4 regions of the Terrisporobacter glycolicus ATCC 14880 genome follow, and region 4 is predicted to be linked to each of the others. Evidence: riboswitches for the same ligand, from Rfam matches in the RefSeq annotation. Region 4 holds a riboswitch; each other region holds the start of a gene.
What was found. A riboswitch is a leader RNA that binds a small molecule or an ion and turns the genes downstream of it on or off. The one in region 4 is predicted to bind S-adenosylmethionine.

Region 1 (5,452 bases), 1.7 Mb from region 4:
GTTATAATTGGTGGGTCAATAAAGACTATTGGTAGAATTCATCAAAAGGAATATAACATTATGTCAAATATTCATGGTTATGAGTTAAATCATAATGATATAGAAATTCTTTTGAAAAAAATCAGTCATCTATCTTTGGAGGAAATCGTTAATAACACAGGTATATCCAAAAGTAGAGGAGATATTCTTTTAGGTGCTTTAATTATTTTAAATAGCCTTATATCATATTTCCAATCATCAAAAATAATTATTAGTAAGTTTACAATTAGGGAAGGTATTATTAATGACTATGTAAAAAATAATTATTTATTTTAAACTAAAAAAGAAGGATATTAATCCTTCCTTTTTATTAAAATTCACATATTATAAATTAAAATGTTGGAACTATACTTCCTTTATATTTTTCTTCTATAAATGACTTAACTTTATCACTTGTTAGTGCTTCAGTTAATGCTTTTACTTTTTCACTATCTTTATTGTCTTCTCTACAAGCTAATATGTTAGCATATGGTGAGTCATTAGATTCTATTGCTAAAGCATCTTTAGTTGGATTTAAGTTAACATTTAAAGCAAAGTTAGTGTTTATAACAGCAAAGTCCACATCTTGTAAAGTAGATGGTACTTGAGCTGCCTCAACTTCTACTATCTCCACATTCTTAGGATTTTTAGTTATATCTTTTGCTGTTATTAATTCTTTATCAGCAACTTCAATAATACCATTATCAGCTAATAATTGTAATGCTCTTGCTTCATTTGTTGCATCATTTGGTACAGATATTTTTGCTCCATTTTTTAAGTCATCTAATTTATCATGTTTTTTAGAATAAATTCCCATTGGCTCAATATGAACTTTAGCTGTATAAGTTAATTTTAAATCTTTTTCTTTATTCATTTCTTCTAAGTAAGGAACATGTTGAAAGTAATTTGCATCCAGTTCTCCCTCTGCCAAAGATGTATTTGGAAGTACATAATCATCAAATTGTATTACCTCTAATTCATATCCTTTTTCTTTCAATAGCGGTTTTACAACCTCTAAAATTTCTGTATGTGGTGTTGGAGATGCTCCCACCTTTATAGTTTTATCTTCCTCTTTACTAGACTTTGAGCATCCTACAAATAATGATGCACTTATAACTCCTACTAATGTTAATCCTATTAATTTTTTTAATTTCATTTTGAAATCCCCCTTATATTTATTATTTTTTATTTTAGTTTTTTATATGCATAGTCTCCTACACTTTGTATTAGCTGTACCATTATAATAAGTGTAATTACAACATATATCATAACTGAAGTATCAAACCTTTGATGCCCATACACTATGGCAACTTTTCCAAGACCTCCTGCTCCTACAGTTCCTGCCATGGCTGTACATCCTAATATGGAAATTATGGATAAAGTAATACCAGATACTATTGACGGCATCGCTTCTTTTACCATTACTTTGAATATTATTTGTAAGTTTGTAGCTCCAAAGGATTTTGCAGCTTCTATCAGCCCTTCATCTACCTCGTTTAATGCATTTTCAATTACTCTAGCAATAAATGGCGCAGCACCTATGGTAATAGGAACTATGGCTGCTGTTTCTCCAATAGACGTTCCAACAATAAATCTTGTGAAAGGAATTAATGCTATTAGTAAAATAATAAATGGAAAACTTCTAACCATATTCACTATAAATCCCAGAATACTGTATACGACTTTATTTGGCTTAAGTCCTTTTGGCTTGGTAACCACTAAAATTATTGCCATTATAAATCCTAAAATTGTTGCTACTATAGTAGGCACAATTATCATGTATAATGTTTGAAGTAAAGCATCTCCAAGTATTTCAGCTAAATAAGTATATAAACTAGTTTTATTCATTTATAATCTCCTCCCATCTAACCTTTTTCCAATCTAGATAATCTTTTATATTTTCTCTATTATCATTATCAACATTTATAATTAATGATCCAAGTATATCTTCTCTGTATTTTTCTAACTTTCCACATATAATGGAGAAATTTATGTCCAAATCCCTTGCCATAGAAGTTATTATGGAGTCATTAGAGATTTCTTTTGGGAAGATTATTCTGATATTAGTTCCCTTTGGAAGTACGATATCATCTTCTCCCACTAATTTTTGTAAGTTTTTAGAATTTTGTAAAAATAATTCTTCTGTATCTCCTATCTCTAACACTTCTCCATTTTCCATAATAGCCACTCTAGAGCAAATTTGTTTTATTACTTCCATTTGATGAGTAACCATAATTATTGTTATATTAAGCTTTTTGTTTATATCTTGTAATAAACTTAATATTGATTTTGTTGTGTTTGGATCTAAAGCTGAAGTTGCTTCATCGCATAAAAGTACTTTTGGGTTTAGTGCTAAAGCTCTTGCTATTGCCACTCTTTGTTTTTGACCTCCACTTAAATTTCTGGGTTTCATGTTTTTCTTATCCTGAATTCCTACCAATGACAAAAGCTCGTCTACTCTTTTATTTATTTCATTTTTTGAATATTTAAAGCATTCTAGTGGTAGGGCCACATTTTCAGATACTGTTTTTCTTTCCAATAATGAAAAATGTTGAAATATCATTCCCAAATCTTTTCTTAAAAATCTAAGTTCTCTTTCATCTAAATTTTTCACTTCTCTGTCTTGTACTGTTATACTTCCGTCCTCATAAGTTTCTAGTCTATTTATGCATCTTAGTAATGTGGATTTACCTGCCCCACTATGGCCTATTATTCCAAATATCTCGCCTTCTTTTATATGCATATTAATATCATTTAAAACTTTTGTTTTTCCATAATATTTATTTACTTCACATATTTGTATCATATTATTCCCCCTTAAAAGTCTCTTAATTTTGTCTAAAAATGGTATTAAAAAAGCCTAAGTATAAACTTAGGCTAAATAACTAATTTATACTCATCTTTCAACTAAAAATAGTTGCAGGATTTAGCACCATGTACAAACGTACTGGTTGCCGGGTTTCATAGGGCCAGTCCCTCCACCTCTCTTGATAAGAGTCTTTTTAATTTTTATTATGTTATAAATATTAACCATTTTCTTTTTGAATGTCAATCATTTATTTTATTTTTACAAATAATTTTTTTATTATTTAGTATTTCTAGTAATACCTAATTTTGTGTCCATGTCTTTTAACATTTTTACGAAATTATTAGTAACATTTTCTCCAGCTCTTACTGTATCATCTACTAATTTAATAAATTCATCTTGTGTTTTATTGTAATCATCTTTAGATATTTTATCTAATTTTGCTATTTTAGCATCTATATCTTTTATTGATTTTTCACCCTCAGCAATTAAACTTTCATGCATTTTCTTTAATTCTGAATCTTCAGTTTTTCCATCATTTTTTAATCCATCTACAAATGCTTGAATTTTTTCTTTGCTATCTTTGTAAGCAGCTTTTACATCATTTAAATATTTTTCATTACCAGGATATTTTTTTTCTTTATAAGTGTTAGTCACTGTATTAACATCTGTATACATGTTATAGTCAGATAATGTTCCAAGATTTTTGTCGTATAATCCTGTATAAGTGTTTAAATAAGTTTTATCCGCTACTTTATCTGTAGTTTCTGTTTTAGTTCCTGTTTTTGTTTCTGTTTTAGTTTTGTTACTACAAGCTACTGCAGTAAAAAGTAAAAGTAAAGACAAAGTTAGTGTTAAAAATTTTTTCATTTAAATTACCCTCCATTTTAAGTTATGTCTTTAAATACTATTATCTCTATTTTTAAATTTTTTATTTGTGTAGAATAATTTTCTAAAGCAAAAAAAATTATCTGTAAAATTAGGTAGTTTTTGTAAAATTTATTTTTTAAAAATTTTCTATAATTATATCGCCTTTTATAATAAAATATATCTCTAATAAACATTATCTTAATATAGTATTCATATAATATTTATAACTATTTATCCAAATCTATAATTTGTGGAGGTTAAAATATGGCATTATCTAAATCCAGGATTAGTAAAAAAAATTTATCTGATGAAACAAACATTCAAATAAAACTTCTTCAAAATGGAAGATTTGCTACTATGCTTTTTATGATCGGATGTTTTCTTAACTTTATTGAGTATAACTATTCGGAAAAAGCCATACTAGAGTCCGCATCAAATGTAGAAAAATATAATCCAGTTATACTGGATAATGAATTAAAATCTGCAGAAATAGCACAAATGGTAAGTGTAATATTTTTACTTGCTATGATTATATTTGCAGGCGACAACTTAATAAATTATATGTTAGAATTAGGCATAGTTACTTCAGACCCATCTGACGATAGTTCTAATTTTGAAATATTTAATGAAAATAGTAACCAGGGATTGAGGATTATTACTGTTTTTTCCTTAGTAAAAGTACTAGGTTATTTTGGGGCTGCTATAGGATATACTATATATTTAAAAGAATTAGAAGAATCAAACACTTAGATTTATTACAAAAAAGACTACTAAGTTTAAAGCTTAGTAGTCTTTTTTATAATATTTAAACATATTTTTCTTGCCAAAACTATTTTAAAACATCTTTTTTAAAATAATTATGGCTTTTTATTTATTTTCATATTATACTTTTTGTATATATGTTTTTAATCATTGTATTTAGAGATTTTCTTTAGATACAATTTAATAAAAATTTACTACCTACCAGAAAAGTATTGACTGATCTGTAAGGAAATTAGTTTATATCAATACATAACTTTATTTACAAAAATACTAACTTTTCTTTCATTAGTTTAATTACTTTTGAGAAAAGTTTTTTTATTGTAAAGTTGTATTTTCTTAAATTATAAGTAGACCTTATTAGATTAAATTTGACTTTATTTTATTTAAAATAATAGTTAATTATGTACTTTTGTTGTCTCTTTTTTAATTAAAAATTTAGCATTATTTGTTGAATTCATATGAAAATATTAGGAGGAAAATATGAATATAATAAAGTTAATTGACAAACTATATGAAGAAAATTCATTAAATAAAAATGAGCTCCTCTATATACTTGATAATATTAAGGGTGATGAGGTTGATTATTTATGTGAAAAAGCTGTAACTACTAGAAGAAAGTTTTATGATAATAAGGTATATATGAGGGGTTTGATTGAATTTACAAACTACTGTAAAAATGATTGCTACTACTGCGGTATAAGATGCTCAAACAAAAATATTTCGAGATATCGACTAAGTTTAGAACAAATTCTGGAATGTGCAGATTTGGGATATAAATTAGGATACAGAACTTTTGTATTACAAGGTGGGGAAGATAATTATTTTACTGATGATAAAATTATTGAGGTTATAAAATCAATAAAATATAAATATGCTGATTGTGCTATAACCTTGTCTATAGGCGAAAAATCTTATGACTCTTATAAAAAATTTTTTCATGCTGGAGCTGATAGATATTTGTTAAGGCATGAAACTGCCACAGAAGAACATTATAAA
Region 2 (5,452 bases), 2.0 Mb from region 4:
CTTGGATGTGTTGTGAATATAAATATGGCAGTTATAGGCATTAATACTGCATATTTTAATGATATAGTTAAAACATAGAATAGAGTTTCTTTGTTTATATATGAATATCCTATGTTGATTAATTGTGTATTTGTACCTACTAATTCACTTCCGTATTGTGGGGTGATTAGTAGTATAAAAATAACATTTATTATATTGAAAATAACCATCATCCATAGTAGTGGTTTTAATGTTTTTGATGGTATTTTTGAAAAATAAAGCATTACAGCACTGATTAATGCCATAGCTATAAACACTCTTATATCAAGAAACATTACTGTTATAATTGTCCATGTAAGAAATAATAGTATTTTGCTTACACCACTTAATCTATGAAAAATAGAGTCACCCTCAATATAAAGAGTTTGGGCTCTACTCATTGTATTTCACCTGTCTTTCGTAATCTATAAAGAATTGTACAAAATCATTTGTATTTTTTATGCTAACTGCTTTTGCTAAAGTTGATAATGACGTTTCTTTTAAGTTTGCTTGTTTTATAATATTTTTATCAGTTAAAATGTATGATGGTTTATTATCTGCTATTTTTTTACCATTAGAAAGTACTACAGCTCTGTCACAATATTCCAGAGTTAACTGCATATCGTGAGTTATAAGAATTATGGAAATTCCCTTGCTTGCCAAACATTTTACAAATTCCATAAATTCTGTGTAGTGTTTGTAGTCTTGTCCAGCAGTTGGTTCGTCAAGAATTATAACATCTGGATTTATTGCCAATATGGAAGCTATAGTTACTCTTTTCTTTTGCCCATAGCTAAGGGCTCCAACAGGCCAATTCCTATATGGATATAAACCGCATATTTTTAACACTTCTTTAACTTTTGTATCAATTTCTTCCTTAGAATATCCTCTGCATTTTAATCCTAGACCAATTTCATCTTTTATCATATGTTGAGATATCATTTGATTTGGATTTTGCATTACATATCCTATAGAAGAGCCTCTTTTCTTTATGCTCCAAGAGTCTATACATTCATTATTTAAACATATACTGCCTTCTTTGTATTTTAAAATGCCTGTTATAAGTCTACATAAAGTTGATTTTCCTGCACCATTATTTCCAACAACAGCTAAGATCTCGCCTTTATTAACATAAAAAGAAATATTTTCTAAAGTATTTTTATTTTTGTTATGAGAAAAAGTTAAATTATTTATCTCAAGGATTTTCTCTTCATTATTATTGTCCTTTATAGAAGCATTTTTAGAATTATTCTCTAACCAATTTTTTATATTTTCCTTAGATTCTTCATCCAAGTTATTAAATTCCCTTAAATTATTTATATTTTCCAAATTACAATTTGCATATTTCATAGCTGATACGTAAAGAGGTTCTCTAAGTCCACTTTTTTCTAATAAATCTGATTTTAAAATTTCATCAGGTGTACCAATAGCTTTAACTTCACCTTTGTCTATAATAATAACTTTATCAAAGGGTTGTTCTAGAACATCTTCTATTCTATGCTCAACTATTATAATAGTTTTATTTGTTTTTTTATGAATATCATTTATTAATTGCATAATTTCTTTTCCAGAGGCAGGATCTAGATTTGCCAAAGGCTCATCAAAAAGTAAGACATCAGCATTACTTCCAAGAACTCCAGCAAGAGAAACTCTTTGCTTTTGACCACCAGATAATTCATAAGGACTGTGATTAATAAAATCAACCATATTTACTAATTCCAGTGCATTAATAACTTTAACTTTCATTTCGTTAAGAGGAATAGCATCATTTTCAAAACTAAATGCCACATCTTCACCAACACAAAGACCTACAAACTGAGAGTCTTGGTCTTGCATGATTGTACCAATTTTTTTACTTATATCTGATAAACTTTCTTCGTAAGGTTTAATATTGTCTACTATAATTGAACCTTCCATTTCACCATTGTATGAAAAAGGAATAAGTCCATTTAAACAATGAGAAAGAGTGGATTTTCCAGAACCACTTGGCCCTACTATTAAGACTTTTTCACCCTTATTTATAGTAATATTTATATCCTTTAAAGTTTTATCAACTACATTATTATATTTAAAACTAAAGTTTTTAAAACTTATCATTATATTCTCCTTATTTTTTATTTTGCTTAGTCCTCAATCTTTAACCCACTATTTTTTTTATTTGCTCTAACAAAACCTAGTATAGTTGGAACACCAACACCTAAAAATACTATTGCGTTTGTAAATATGGCAAGAGCTGCCTGAATTTTCATTTTATCTAAAGGTTCACCCATAACAAGCACGTCAAAACCTGCAGCAAATACAAATGCTAAGATAATACCAATCACACCTGTAATCACAAGATATGAAACATGGAACTTATTACATAATCCATCTTTTATACTAAATTTCTTGCATTTGAAAACTAGTCCCATAAAAAGACCCATAATACCAGAGCTTGCAACCCAGCCCCACCAGATTCCCCAACCGGCAATCATATCAGTTAACATATGTCCTAAAAACCCCATTGAAAATCCAACAAATGGACCAAATAGAGCAGAGAATATAGCAAGCAAAGCTATGGCAGGTTTTAATTGAGTGTTAGGTCCTATGGGTATTCCAACAAACCCTAAGGCTCCATAAAGAGCAGAAGCAACACCGATTGTTACTATTGTTTTTGTATCTATTTTGATCATATTACTCCTTTTTCTCCATTCGTTTCTTTATATTTAAAATTTATTAATGAACTTTTATATAAAAAAAATCTCTTTCTGATAAGAAAGAGATTATATGCGTAATCTTATCTTCCAGAATTCTTCTGTAGGAATTAGCACCTTTGTCTTTAGACCGGTTGCTGGGTTTCACAGGGCCAGTCCCTCCACCTCTCTTGATAAGTAATATTTAATTTTATGTGAGTTCCACAAAATATTCTACAAAATAAGTCGAAATTTGTCAAGTTTAAATAATTTACAAAATAATTACATTTATAAAGGACTTATGGAGGAAAATCATATTTTAAAGTATATTAATATTAATTAAAGTAAAAGTGGGGGGAATTTATGAGTAAATTAAAGAAATTTTTATCTATTATATTAATAGTAGGAGTGATAATTACTTGCGGGTTTACAAAAAGTGTTGATGGGGCTTCAGTATATGGGAACAGTAATTCAAATATTAGTAATGGAGGGTATGCAGCTGCAAATGGAAACTACTCTTATATAAGAAGTAGCAAGATATATAAAGAAACTAAAGAGGCAAATTATTACTATATTTACAGAACTTATAAAAATGGAAGTGCAAAAAAACAAATAGTAAATAATGCATCAGAAGAACCATACATAAATGTAGTTGGCAAGTACATGTATTATGTGGGAATATACGACTCTGGTAATAGGTATGGTATTTATAGAGTTAAAACTGATGGGACTGAGAAAACTAGATTAATAAGCAATTATGGATACAATCCAATTATAGTAAAAGATAATTATTTATACTATATAAAAGAAAGCGTAAATAGTAATTATGATGAAGCAATGTCTTTGCGTTGTTACAGCTTATCAGCTAAAAAGACTGTTTCAACATTATATACTACATCATCAAGAGTGATAGATAATATATCCTTATCTGGCGACTATATCTATATAGTAGCAAATGGATATGATAATTCTATAATATACAAAATAAACACAAAAACTAAAAAAAGAACTACTGTTTATAAATATAAATCTGGCAAAAAAGAAGAATCTTCTATAGAAGATATGGTTTACTATAAAGGAAACATTTATTATACAGTTTATAATGATAAGGATTCTTACAATGAAAATGACGATACTTGTGAAGTATATAAGATATCATCTACTGGAAAAAATAACAAATGTTTATCGAAAAATTTCACTTCAAGCATAAACTTGTACAATAATAAAATTTATTATATTAATTCAAGTGGCAATGTATGTTCAATGAATTTAGATGGAAGTAACAGAAAAACTATAAAAAAAACAAGTAAGCATCAATGGCATTATGGTATAAATATTGCAAAGAGCAGAATTTATTTTGGAAAAATAGTATTTGATCAATATGATGAATTTGATGATATACTTAGCGACAATATATATAGAACAACCTTATCGGGTGGTTCTATAACTAAAATGTAGAAACTATAAGAAAGACTGTAGTATAAGAAATTAAATTTATACTACAGTCTTTTGTTTTAAATTAATAATTAAGTTGTATATTACTATTATCTTTTAAATATTCGTTCTTATCCATATCAACATCGTTATTTATAAAGTCTTGTAGAACTTTTCTTGAGTTTAAATCGTATAACCAAACCCAACCAGCTTTTTTGTATGTACCACCTTTAATATGAACGTCATCTATTATTGGGAACTGCCCTTGTTTTATAGTTAAAGGCTTGAAGTTGTATGCAGTAAATGCTATATTTATTAAATCCTTTGGTGTAAGATTTGTAGATACATATGGAAGTAGTGTATTTAATAAACTAGGATATTTAGAAAAATCTTCTTGCTTCATAGTATTTATAACAGATAGCATAACTTCTCTTTGTCTCTCATCTCTATTTATGGCACTATCTACTTTTCTTATTCTCGTATAAGCAATAGCTTGATAGCCATTAATTCTTTGTTTACCTGAATGAGTTAGAAGTTCCATATTGCCCTTACCAGAATAAGTACATTGTTTGTAAGAACCTGGTATCATTTCATTTATAGATTTAATTTCATATTCTTTAATATCTACTTCTACTCCACCTATTGAAAATATAATATTCATTAAATTATCAAAATCAACTTGAATAAATTTGTCTAACTTTATTTGGAAATTTTCCTCTATTGTTTGGAATAGCAACTTTTCTTTACCCCAAAAATAAGCAGCATTAAGTTTTCCCTTACCTTTACCTGGAATATCAACATAAGTATCACGAGCAAGAGATGTTAGTTTAATATTTTTGTTGTTAGAATCGATAGTGGCAATCATCATACAGTCAGAACGATAGGCAAGTTCTTTCTCCCTACCATCAGTACCTAATAATAATATGTTAGTTATACCATCCACAGTTTCGTATTTTGATTTGTAAGCATCTTCAACTTTAGTGCTTGTTGTATTTAATTTACTATAAAAATGATAAAAAGTGAATAATGGAATAGCTATTATTAGTACTAATAAAATAACAGCAATTTTTGTAAATTTAAATTTTTTATTTTTTTGAGTCAAAAAATCCCCTCCATTTTTGATTTAATTGAAATTCATAATTATATTATAACAAATATTGTAAATTTACATGCTATAACATAAAAACTATACATATTTATATACTAATTCAACAAATACTAACTATTTAATTTATTTGATAAGATAAGTACTTTGGTATAAAGAAGTAATTAAATTATTTTGTTTGAAAAACTTACTAATATAAGATACAATAAAATTATTATATATA
Region 3 (5,452 bases), 1.7 Mb from region 4:
AAATGCAAATCCAAATTTAACTAGTTTAAGTAAACTTGCCCCAAACATTACTGGTATGGCTAAGAAGAATGTAAATTCTGCTGCTATTTCCCTTGATACACCTATTAATAATGCTCCAACTATTGTTGCCCCTGAACGAGATGTTCCTGGGAAAACTGCAGCTATTAATTGGAATAATCCTATGATTATAGCCATTTTATATGTAAGTTGATTCATATTTGTAACTTTAGGTCTTACATCCTTATTCTGATTTTCAACTACTATAAATAAAATACCAAATATAATAAGCATAGTAGCTACTGTTTGGAAATTATAAAATAGTGCATTTATTTGGTCATCCCATAATAATCCAATTACTGCTGCAGGAATACAAGCAATTACTATTTTAATCCACATAATAATTATGTCTTTTTGTACAAATGGTTTTCTATCAAATTTAAAAGGAAAAATCTTTTTCCAATATAAAATTACAACAGCCATTATGGCACCTAGCTGTATAACTACAAAGAACATTTCTTTGAAAGCTGGCGACATACCTAATTGTAGAAATTCATCAACTAATATCATATGACCTGTACTACTTACTGGAAGCCACTCTGTAATTCCTTCAATAATACCCAATATGATGGCTTTAAATATTTCTATCCATTCCATGTTTTCACCTCATTTATATTTTCTTTATTTGAATAAAAAAAATCCTAATTAATATTTAGGTCTTTTTCTAGTATACCATATAAAGTATGACTTAGCCTCATAATTTTATACTTACTATTTTGTAATAAAATTACAAATTTTTCAAAAAATAAAAATTTAATTTTCCTATTTATCCCATCACAACTATCCTCATTATAAAAAAAGTTATCTAAGATATTTTAGATAACTTTTTATATTAAATAGTTAGCTATGCTATTTTTTCTGATTTTCCTTTATTACTTTTATCTTTTGGAAGACCTAAACCTATAGCAACTATACCACACAGAAACATTAATATTGGATAGTGTAAGTACCCAATTATCGCAAATGGTGATATTCCAGCCAAACCTGCCGCAGTTAATAGTTGCGCTCCATAAGGAATTATTCCTTGCCATACTGATGAAAATATATCCAATATACTAGCTGATTTTTTTGAATCTATTTCATATTCATCCGCTATATTTTTAGCTATTGGTCCAGCCATTACTATGGCTATAGTATTGTTTGCAGTACATAAATCTACAATACTGACTAATGCTGCTATTCCAAATTCAGCACCTTTTTTATTTTTTATTTTACTTTGTATAAAATCAAGTACAGAATCTATTCCTCCATTAAACTTTATAAGCTCAACCATTCCGCCAACTACAACAGATATCATACAAAGTTCGAACATTCCTGTCATTCCTTCCGATACAGCTGTTATTACCCCAAATAAATCTAAAGATCCTGTTATTATTCCTATTGTTCCTGCAAATATTACTCCCCCACCAAGAAGTAAAAATACATTTGCTCCAAGAACTGCACCAATAAGTACAAACAAATATGGTAAAACTTTTACTAACTCATAGTTATATGTTTCATTTGATACGCTTACATATCCTCTGCTCATTACTGTTAATAATATTATAGTAATTATAGCCGCTGGCAGTACTATTAAAAAATTTACTTTAAACTTATCTCTCATTTCACAACCTTGGGTTCTTGTAGCAGCAATTGTTGTATCAGATATCATTGATAGGTTATCACCAAACATTGCTCCACCTACTACTGCACCTAAAACTAGAGCTACTGGTATACCCGTTTTTGAAGCGACTGCTACACCTATTGGACCTATTGCTGCTATAGTTCCTACAGATGTTCCCATTGATATAGATATAAAACACCCTATAACAAATAATCCTGTAACTAATAAGTTAGCTGGTACTATTGATAAACCTAAATTTACTACAGAATCAGCTCCACCCATGGCTTTTGATACACCACTGAAAGCTCCAGCAAATAAGAATATTATAAGCATTAAAATAATATCTTTATTTCCTCCACCTTTACAAAATACTTCCATCTTCTTATTAAAATCAGCTTTTCTATTAAATAGAAATGCTACTGCTGTTGAAATTATAAAAGCTACTAAAGTAGGCATTTTATAAAAATCTCCACTTATAACTCCACTTCCAATAAATAAAACTAAAAATATTACTAATGGCAACAATGCCAATGCACTACCTTTTTGTCTTTCCTTGCTCATAATTATTCTCCCTTCCTTATAATACTTACTATCAGTTGAAATTTTACTTTCAAGAATAAAAAAAGCTTGAGAATAATCTCAAGCTTTTATAAACTATGTTATTCCTCATCTTTCAGCCTTCGCTGCAGGATTTAGCACCTTTTTATATAAATATATATCGGTTGCCGGGTATCATAGGGCCTGTCCCTCCACCACTCTTGATAAGTAAGTAAATATTTATTTTTATTAATTAATATATTAGAATATTTTTTATTTACTGTCAACTTTTTATTATTAAAAAATTCTAATATAACATATAAAGTACAGACTATTTTTCAGGTATATAGATTTGTTTTGTGTCAAATCCCAAATTTTTAAATTTAGAATATAAAAATTCGTACTTACTTGGTACAATTTTTATTACATTCATATCAAAAGGTAATTTTGATATATTTTCTACCTTAATATTTTTTCTAATAAGTAAGTCTATATATTCTTCACACCAAGGTTTTATAATTTCTGCTTCTCCACTTATTTGCAAACCACATAAATTATTCATACTTTTATAATCTTCATATACACAAAGAGATATTTGATTGTTTTTTGAAAGCCCTATAAACTTTAGACCACCTTCACTAGTTATATAAATGTTTCCATCGTAATACTCATATTCTAAAGGTGTTGCCCTTACAAAGTCTCCATATCCAGTAGCAAGTGTACATGTATTTTTATTTTTAAGAAAGGTTTCAATTTCTTTTTTAGTTATATTAACTGGAGGTATAAACTTAGGTGTATTAAAATATTCTCTCAAGTTTTTACCTAATTCTAATACTTTGTTATCCTCAGTAGTAAACTTATTTATAAACATTTCACCCTTTATATACTCACAAAAAATATTTTCATTATTGACAACTTTTTTTAATTGTTCAATCTTATTTAATGCCTCTTGTTTATTTAATCCTATACATACTAAGGCCACTCTTTTATTATTTAAGTCTATTTTATTTTCCTCTATATATTTCAAAATTTTTTCACAGTTATTTTGTCCATACAAAGAAAACACTAAAACAATATTAGAATAATGTTTAATATCATGCGGTGAATCATTAATGTCAAAAGATTTTGCTGGGCCTAATATTGGACATACGGTGTTTGAGATAACCTTACATGTTTCATACTTACTTTCATATAAAATAAGAGTAATATTCATTTTATCCACCTCTTCATAATAAATCTTATTATTTGACATTTATTTTTTAGGAATTATTATCATATATACCTTTCTTACTATTGTTACACTTTTCATAACTCACGTCTATTAAATGTGTAAACATCTTATGTTTTTATTATCTTTATATTTTTTTCAATAATAAAAAAAGGAATTATTAAGATTTACTTAATAATTCCAATATGTACTTTTTCTTTTCGATGATTATAAAACTCTTCTTGCATTTACATAAGTATTTACATAGTACGAACTATTCATATCGTTTATAACAACTTTTCCTTGCCCAGATGCAGCATGGATTAATTGTCCATTTCCTATATAAATACCACAGTGAGTAACTCCACCATTATTTGATCCAACAGTGTCAAAGAATACTAAGTCTCCAGGTTTTAAATTACTTCTACTTACATAAGTTCCATAGTTACTTTGTAAAGATGATGTTCTTGGTAATGTTATTCCAGCAGCATTTTTAAATACATAGTATGTAAACCCTGAACAGTCAAATCCACTAGGTCCTTGAGCACCCCATACATAAGGCTTTCCTAATAATTTTTTTGCATAAGAAATTACCTTACTTGCTGAAGTACTAGTTGAAGTATTAGAATCTGAAGAACTTCCAGAAGATGGTTTTTTACTAGTTAAATATGTACTCGAAACATATCCTGTTACACTTCCACTAGTTATTTTTGACCATCCATTACTAGTTGATTTTACAGTTACTTTTGTTCCATGACTTAATGTAGTTATTACTGAGTAGCTTGTTCCAGCTCCTTTTCTTACATTTAATCCAGCTTTTGAGTCTACGTATTTAGTAGTTGATGTTTCACTATTTGAATTATTGCCAGTACTTGGCTTACTACTACTTAAATATGAACTAGAAACATATCCTGTTACACTTCCACTAGTTATTTTTGACCATCCATTGCTAGTTGATTTTACAGTTACTTTTGTTCCATGACTTAATGTAGTTATTACTGAGTAGTTTGTTCCTGCCCCTTTTCTTACATTTAGTCCAACACTTGCATCCACATATTTTGTAATTGATGTTTCATTACTATCATTATCTGAAGTATTGCCTGAACTTGGTGCTTTACTGCTTAAATATTGATTTGAAACATATCCTGTTATACTTCCACTAGAAATTTTTGACCAATCACCACTTGTAGTTATTACTTTAACTTTAGTTCCATTAGTTAATGTTGCTATCTTAGCATAGCTAGTTGATGGACCTTTTCTTACATTTAATCCAGCTGAAGTATTAACATATTTCTCACTCGTTGAAGTTGATGTTCCATCTGATATATAATCCTTGTGAACATAACCTGTTTTTGAGTTATATTTTATTTTTCTCCAACTGCCATTTGAACCTAAGTAAGTAACTGTTTTTCCTTTTTCTATTTTACCCATAGAATCATATGACTTGCTTGGTCCAGTTCTAAAGTTTACTCTTCCTGTTATTGTTCTTGTATCATCTGCATGAGAGTTCGTCACATCGGTCATTGGTGCTACTAACGCTGTAGCTAGCATACCTGCCATTACATATTTTTTATTTATACTCATATTTAATCGATTTTACAATTTTATAAATTGTAATTTCTATCCCCCTTCCAATATGTAACATATCTGAAACATATTTACTTGGTATTAATACTATTATTACATTTTTAAATTAGTTTGTCTATATTTCGACAGTAAAAAAAATACATTTTTGTAACTTTTTCGTAACTTTTTCCTTTCAAAATTGTAATTTTTTCCTAATTTAATTTTAATAAATATGTTTTATAGAAATCAATGATTTTTATATTATTTTTTTACATTTATTTTCAAAAAATAAATGGTGACTCTTAACAGATATCACCATTTTATTTATAATAAATTTACTTGTTTTTATAATTGAGCTTCTATTTTAGCTTTTATATGTTCTTTTGGAAGGAAGCCTACCATTTTATCTACTGCTTCTCCATCTTTGAATATTATCATTGTTGGAACAGTTGTTATCGCATATCTTCTTGCAACATCTAGTG
Region 4 (5,452 bases):
CCAAATAGTAACAATGCCTTATGCTAAATTATTTACATTTAAAGATCAAGATAATAACGAATATTTACTACGTGAAGATAAATTTAAAATAAAAAATATTTGACAATTCCAAATATTAATATTACTATTAATTACAAATAAAAAAATTAATTTAGACAAATATTAAGAATAGGAGAAATGGTGTTATGAAAAATTCAACAATTATAATAAAATTAAATATACAACTTCATCATCACCATCATAGAACCAAGGGATTGTAAATTATGAAATTTAATTCATAGATACAAGCCCTTTTAGTGCTATTAAAAAGGCTTATATCTATGGTGGAATATATATTATAAATATTAACCACATAGGTATTAGCCTATGTGGTTTTTTTATTGCAATAATAAATAAAAATTAAATTATTAGGAGGAGAAAAAAATGAAAAAGGTATTAAAAAAATTAACAATGGGATTATCAGTTTTAGTAATTATGATAGGGGTAGTAGGGTGTAATAAAAAAGATGTAGGTTCAAATGATAATGAAATAGTAGTAGGATATGATAATACATATTTTCCTATGGGATATTTAGATGACAATGGAAACACAGTGGGTTTTGATGTGGATTTAGCCACAGAAACTTTCAAGATACTAAATATGAATGTGAAATTTCAAAACATAGACTGGTCGATGAAAGAAACTGAATTAAATTCAGGAAATATAGATGCCATATGGAATGGATACTCATTGACCGAAGAGAGAAAAGAAAAAGTTGCTTATACAGATGCATATATGAAAAATAGTCAGCTTATAGTAACTCTAAAAGATTCACCAATTAAAAAGAAAGAGGATTTAAAAGGTAAAATAATAGGAACTCAACAAGGATCTGCGGGTCAAGAAGCTTTAGAAAAAGATACAAAAGTATTAAAAAGCTTAGATGGCTCACCAGTATTATATGATACTTTTGATAAAGTTTTTAGGGATTTGGAAGCAGGACGAATAAATGCAATAGTTGGAGATGAAACTTTAGTTAAATATTATATAAGTAAAAAAGGTGAAGAAAAATATAAGATATTAGATGATAATTTTGGAACAGAAGATTATGTTGTTGCATTTAGAAAAGATGATACTGAGCTTAGAAACAAGGTAAATAAGACAATAAAAAAAATAAAAGAAGATAAAACTTTTGATGAAATTTATAAAAAATGGTTTGGCAAAGCTGATTAAGATATAAAAATTAAGGAAAAAACAAGGAGGAAATTATATAATGCTAGAAGGATTAAAAATTACATTATCAGTGTTTTTTATAACATTGATAATATCAGTACCACTTGGAATTATGATAGCTTTTATAAGATTATCTAAAAATAAAATGATAAGCCAAATGGCAAATATATATATATTAATTATGAGAGGAACACCTTTATTATTACAACTTGTATTTGTATTTTTCGGTCTTCCTTTAATGGGAATAATATTTGACAGATTTGATGCAGTAATCGTAGCATTTTCATTAAACTATGCAGCTTATTTTGCTGAAATATTTAGAGGTGGAATTCAATCTATAGACAAAGGTCAATATGAAGGTGCTTTTGTACTAGGATTTAGTAAATTTGAAATGTACAGAAAAATAATTTTTCCACAAGTCATAAAAAGAGTGTTACCTGCCATGTCAAATGAAGTAATAACTTTAATTAAAGACACTGCTATAGTTTATGCAATAGGGTTAAATGATATATTGAGAATCGCTCAAATAGCACAAAATCAACAGGCAAGTATAGTTCCCTTAATAGAAGCTGGGGCAGTGTATTTAGTTTTAGTTGGAATTTTGACAATTATGTTTAAAAAATTTGAAAACAAGTATGCGTATTATAGATAAAAAGATGGGAGAAAAATTATGTTACAAGTGAAAAATTTAACTAAATCCTTTGGAAATAATAAAGTACTAGATAATATAAATTTTGAAGTAAACAGTGGGGAAGTATGCGTACTTTTAGGAAAATCAGGTGTAGGTAAAACTACGATTCTTAGATGCATAAATGGTCTTGAAGATTTTGATGATGGAGAAATAATATTAGATAATTGTGTAATGAAAGATAAAAATCATATATTAAAAAATAGAAATAAAACAGGAATGGTATTTCAAAATTTTAATTTATTTCCACATATGTCTGTTTTAGAAAATATAATATCAGCTCCAGTAAATGTATTGAAAAAATCTAAAGAAAATGCAATAAAAGAAGCAAAAGAAATTTTGAAAATGGTAGATTTAGAAGAAAAAATAAATGCTTATCCTTATGAATTATCTGGAGGACAATGTCAAAGGGTTGCCATAGCAAGAGCTTGTGCATTAACGCCAAAAATTCTTTGTTTTGACGAACCAACATCAGCACTAGATGTGGATTCAATAGAGAAAGTTTCTCAAATAATAAGAAATTTAAAGTCAAAAGGCATGGCAATTTTGATAATAACTCATGATATAGGATTTGCTAACAAGATAAAAGATAAAATAATAAAAATAGGAAGCTAATATGAAAAATAAATAAAAGTATAAAAATTAAATTATATAATTTACTTTAAAAAAGAATGGTGTTACTATAATTATCAAATTAAAAAATAAATATCTCTTATCTAGAGTGGTGGAGGGACTGGCCCTATGAAACCCGGCAACCAGTATATTTTTATATACATGGTGCTAAATCCTGCAGTATATTTACTGAAAGATAAGTATAAATTCGCTATTAAAACTTGAGTTTATACTCAAGTTTTTTTATTTTATATGGATGGAATTTCAAGTAATGGAGGAGCTACAGAGATTTTTATTTTACTACAAATTTAAGGGGGAACATTATTATGAAATTAAAAAAATTATTAAACTTAGCACTAAGTGCAGTATTATGTGCATCGTTAGTTGGATGCTCAAATTCATCGCCTGAATCTAAAGAGGATAAAATAATTAAAGTGGGAGCTACATTAGTTCCTGGTGGAGAATTATTAGAAGAGTTAAAACCACTTATAGAAGAAAAAGGATATAAGTTAGAGGTTGTAATATTTAATGATTATGTATTACCTAATGAATCATTAAATAATGGAGAAATTGATGCAAATTTATTTCAACATAAGCCTTATTTAGATGAGGCAGTAAAAAGTAAGGGATATAAAATAATGGCAGGATCTAAACTATATGTTTGTCCAGGAGTATTATATTCCAAGAAAATAAATTCTATTGAGGAATTTAAAAGTGGAGACAAGATTGCCATAAGTGATAATGCTGCCTCAGCATCAAAGTCTTTAAGATATTTGGAGAGTGAAGGATTAATAACTCTAATAGAAGGTGATATAGTTGGTGTTAATGATATTACTAAAAATCCAAAAAATTTAGAATTTGTTCAATTAGATGTGGCCCAAATACCTCCATCATTAGAAGATGTTACAGCTGGATTTGTGGATACAACTTATGCTATACCTGCAGGACTTAGTGCAAAGGAAGATGGAATTTATACAGCACCCATAAATGATGAATATGCTAATTTGCTTGTATATAGAGTAGAAGACAAAAATAGTGAAACAATAAAAGTGCTAGAAGAAGTTCTTACATCTGATAAATGCAGAGAACTTATAGAATCTAAATATAATGGAATTGTAATACCTGTATTTTAAAGTAAACATAGTTGTCTAAATGAAACATATAAAATAATACATTTCGATGAAATTTGTCCTATAATTAATGTTAAAATTATCATGATTGAATAGAAATATTAACATGATATAATATAAATGTATTAAAAAATTAAATAACTTGGAGGACAATATGGCAGGCAATATATTTGGAAAAATGGCAGCAGATACATTAGGTTTATCTGATATAGGTAAGATAATAGATCCAAAGGACTTTAACAAAGTTGATGGAGATGATTATATAATGAATGAAGATGGGGAGAAAATCTACTTTGTTATAAAATCAAAATCAGATGAGTATGTATTTACAAATAGAGGATTAATACATGTTGATGGTGCATCTGCTGTAAGTAAGAAAAGAGTAGTAAAAAGACATGAGTTTCGTAGTGAAAATGTTCATTCGGTAACACTAGAAACAGCAGGAACAGTAGATTTAGATGTTGAAATAAAATTTAGTTTTGCAGACAATTATTTTAGTATAGATGTTGATAAAAAACAAATAGAACAATTAAAAGATTTATATAAAGCTTTATTTGAAATTGGGAAAATACAACATAAAAATAAACAGTCTTATGAATATGGAATGAAAAGCTTAGACATGGCAAATGATGCTATAAGTAGATCTCGTATGGAGGGTAATACTGCTAATATGATAGAGGAAATTACTAAATTTAATTTTAGCTGGATGAGCGATATAAGAGAAAATTATAATAACAAAGATTTTGGATATGTTTTTGAAAAATATATAAATAATTAACAAAGCTAAAGAATTAGAAGTAATCTGAAAATACTATAGAATACAACTTAAAAAGTTATAAAATTAAAAATGATATAGGGGAATTATTCCTCTATATCATTAATATATTCTATGAAATAATATACTAAAGTAGGATCAAATTGTGTTCCAGCGCACCTTTGGAGCTCTTTTATAGCTTCATTTTTACTTTTTGTATTTTTATAAGGTCTATTATTAGTCATCACATCAAAAGAATCAGCAATATTAATTATTCTAGATACCAAGGGGATTTCATCTCCTTTAAGTCCAAGAGGATAGCCCTTGCCATCCCACCTTTCATGATGTGTAAGAACGCATTTTGCAACAGTATATAGTTCACTAGATGCATTTATAATGCGATACCCCTTTTCTGTATGGGTTTTCATTATTTCGAATTCTTCACTAGTAAGGGAACCTGGTTTTAATAATATATCTTCGGAAATGCCTATTTTACCAATATCATGTAATCTAGCTACGAGAATTAATTCATCTAATTCTGAAATTTTAAAGTTTAACTTTTGTCCCAAAGCTAAGGCATATTTAGTTACTCTTTTGGCATGTTCATTAGTTTCTAAGTTTTTTTCTTCTAGACTTTTTAGTAAAGAATCCATAATAGATCTTTTAATACTTTTATTATCCAATAATTTATGGCGATAAACCTTTTCTTCAGCCTTGTTTATGCAATCATAAATATTATCATCAATCTCATATTTAACTACAGTTCCCAAAGAAATACTAAGTTGCATATATTTATAATTATATTTTTTACAATCATTTAAAATTTTTTTTATTAATTTATCACATTTTAACTCATCAGCATTAGGAATAAGAATGATAAATTCATCTCCACCCCATCTAAAAACATATTCGCTTTCGCTGCAAGAGGACCTTAAAACATTAGAGATACTTCTTAGCAAATTATCACCTTCTAAATGACCAAGGGTATCATTAATTAATTTTAATCCATTAACATCGCCCATTATTATACCTAGAGGATGATATTTTGTTTTATTAAGT

Region 1: another riboswitch for S-adenosylmethionine. It lies ahead of TEGL_RS06865 (methionine ABC transporter ATP-binding protein); the one in region 4 lies ahead of TEGL_RS15195 (MetQ/NlpA family ABC transporter substrate-binding protein).
Region 2: another riboswitch for S-adenosylmethionine. It lies ahead of TEGL_RS05135 (ECF-type riboflavin transporter substrate-binding protein); the one in region 4 lies ahead of TEGL_RS15195 (MetQ/NlpA family ABC transporter substrate-binding protein).
Region 3: another riboswitch for S-adenosylmethionine. It lies ahead of TEGL_RS03630 (Na+/H+ antiporter NhaC family protein); the one in region 4 lies ahead of TEGL_RS15195 (MetQ/NlpA family ABC transporter substrate-binding protein).

What each region holds. Positions count from the first base shown of each region.
Region 1 is NZ_CP117523.1:1,389,927-1,395,378, reverse strand. Features, by position in the region: gene TEGL_RS06880 (hypothetical protein) at 1-315, shown strand, start outside; gene TEGL_RS06875 (MetQ/NlpA family ABC transporter substrate-binding protein) at 371-1,174, opposite strand; gene TEGL_RS06870 (methionine ABC transporter permease) at 1,204-1,866, opposite strand; gene TEGL_RS06865 (methionine ABC transporter ATP-binding protein) at 1,859-2,824, opposite strand; SAM riboswitch class I at 2,912-3,015, opposite strand; gene TEGL_RS06860 (hypothetical protein) at 3,104-3,694, opposite strand; gene TEGL_RS06855 (hypothetical protein) at 3,959-4,444, shown strand; gene hydE ([FeFe] hydrogenase H-cluster radical SAM maturase HydE) at 4,937-5,452, shown strand, end outside.
Region 2 is NZ_CP117523.1:1,036,149-1,041,600, forward strand. Features, by position in the region: gene TEGL_RS05125 (energy-coupling factor transporter transmembrane component T family protein) at 1-419, opposite strand, end outside; gene TEGL_RS05130 (ABC transporter ATP-binding protein) at 412-2,115, opposite strand; gene TEGL_RS05135 (ECF-type riboflavin transporter substrate-binding protein) at 2,142-2,690, opposite strand; SAM riboswitch class I at 2,792-2,891, opposite strand; gene TEGL_RS05140 (DUF5050 domain-containing protein) at 3,054-4,148, shown strand; gene TEGL_RS05145 (LCP family protein) at 4,210-5,226, opposite strand.
Region 3 is NZ_CP117523.1:702,798-708,249, reverse strand. Features, by position in the region: gene TEGL_RS03635 (undecaprenyl-diphosphate phosphatase) at 1-654, opposite strand, end outside; gene TEGL_RS03630 (Na+/H+ antiporter NhaC family protein) at 902-2,221, opposite strand; SAM riboswitch class I at 2,324-2,428, opposite strand; gene TEGL_RS03625 (pyridoxamine 5'-phosphate oxidase family protein) at 2,529-3,449, opposite strand; gene TEGL_RS03620 (C40 family peptidase) at 3,633-4,988, opposite strand; gene trxA (thioredoxin) at 5,316-5,452, opposite strand, start outside.
Region 4 is NZ_CP117523.1:3,083,013-3,088,464, reverse strand. Features, by position in the region: gene TEGL_RS15215 (VOC family protein) at 1-103, shown strand, start outside; gene TEGL_RS15210 (amino acid ABC transporter substrate-binding protein) at 424-1,209, shown strand; gene TEGL_RS15205 (amino acid ABC transporter permease) at 1,250-1,861, shown strand; gene TEGL_RS15200 (amino acid ABC transporter ATP-binding protein) at 1,880-2,512, shown strand; SAM riboswitch class I at 2,607-2,712, shown strand; gene TEGL_RS15195 (MetQ/NlpA family ABC transporter substrate-binding protein) at 2,836-3,642, shown strand; gene TEGL_RS15190 (PH domain-containing protein) at 3,794-4,417, shown strand; gene TEGL_RS15185 (sensor domain-containing diguanylate cyclase/phosphohydrolase) at 4,501-5,452, opposite strand, start outside.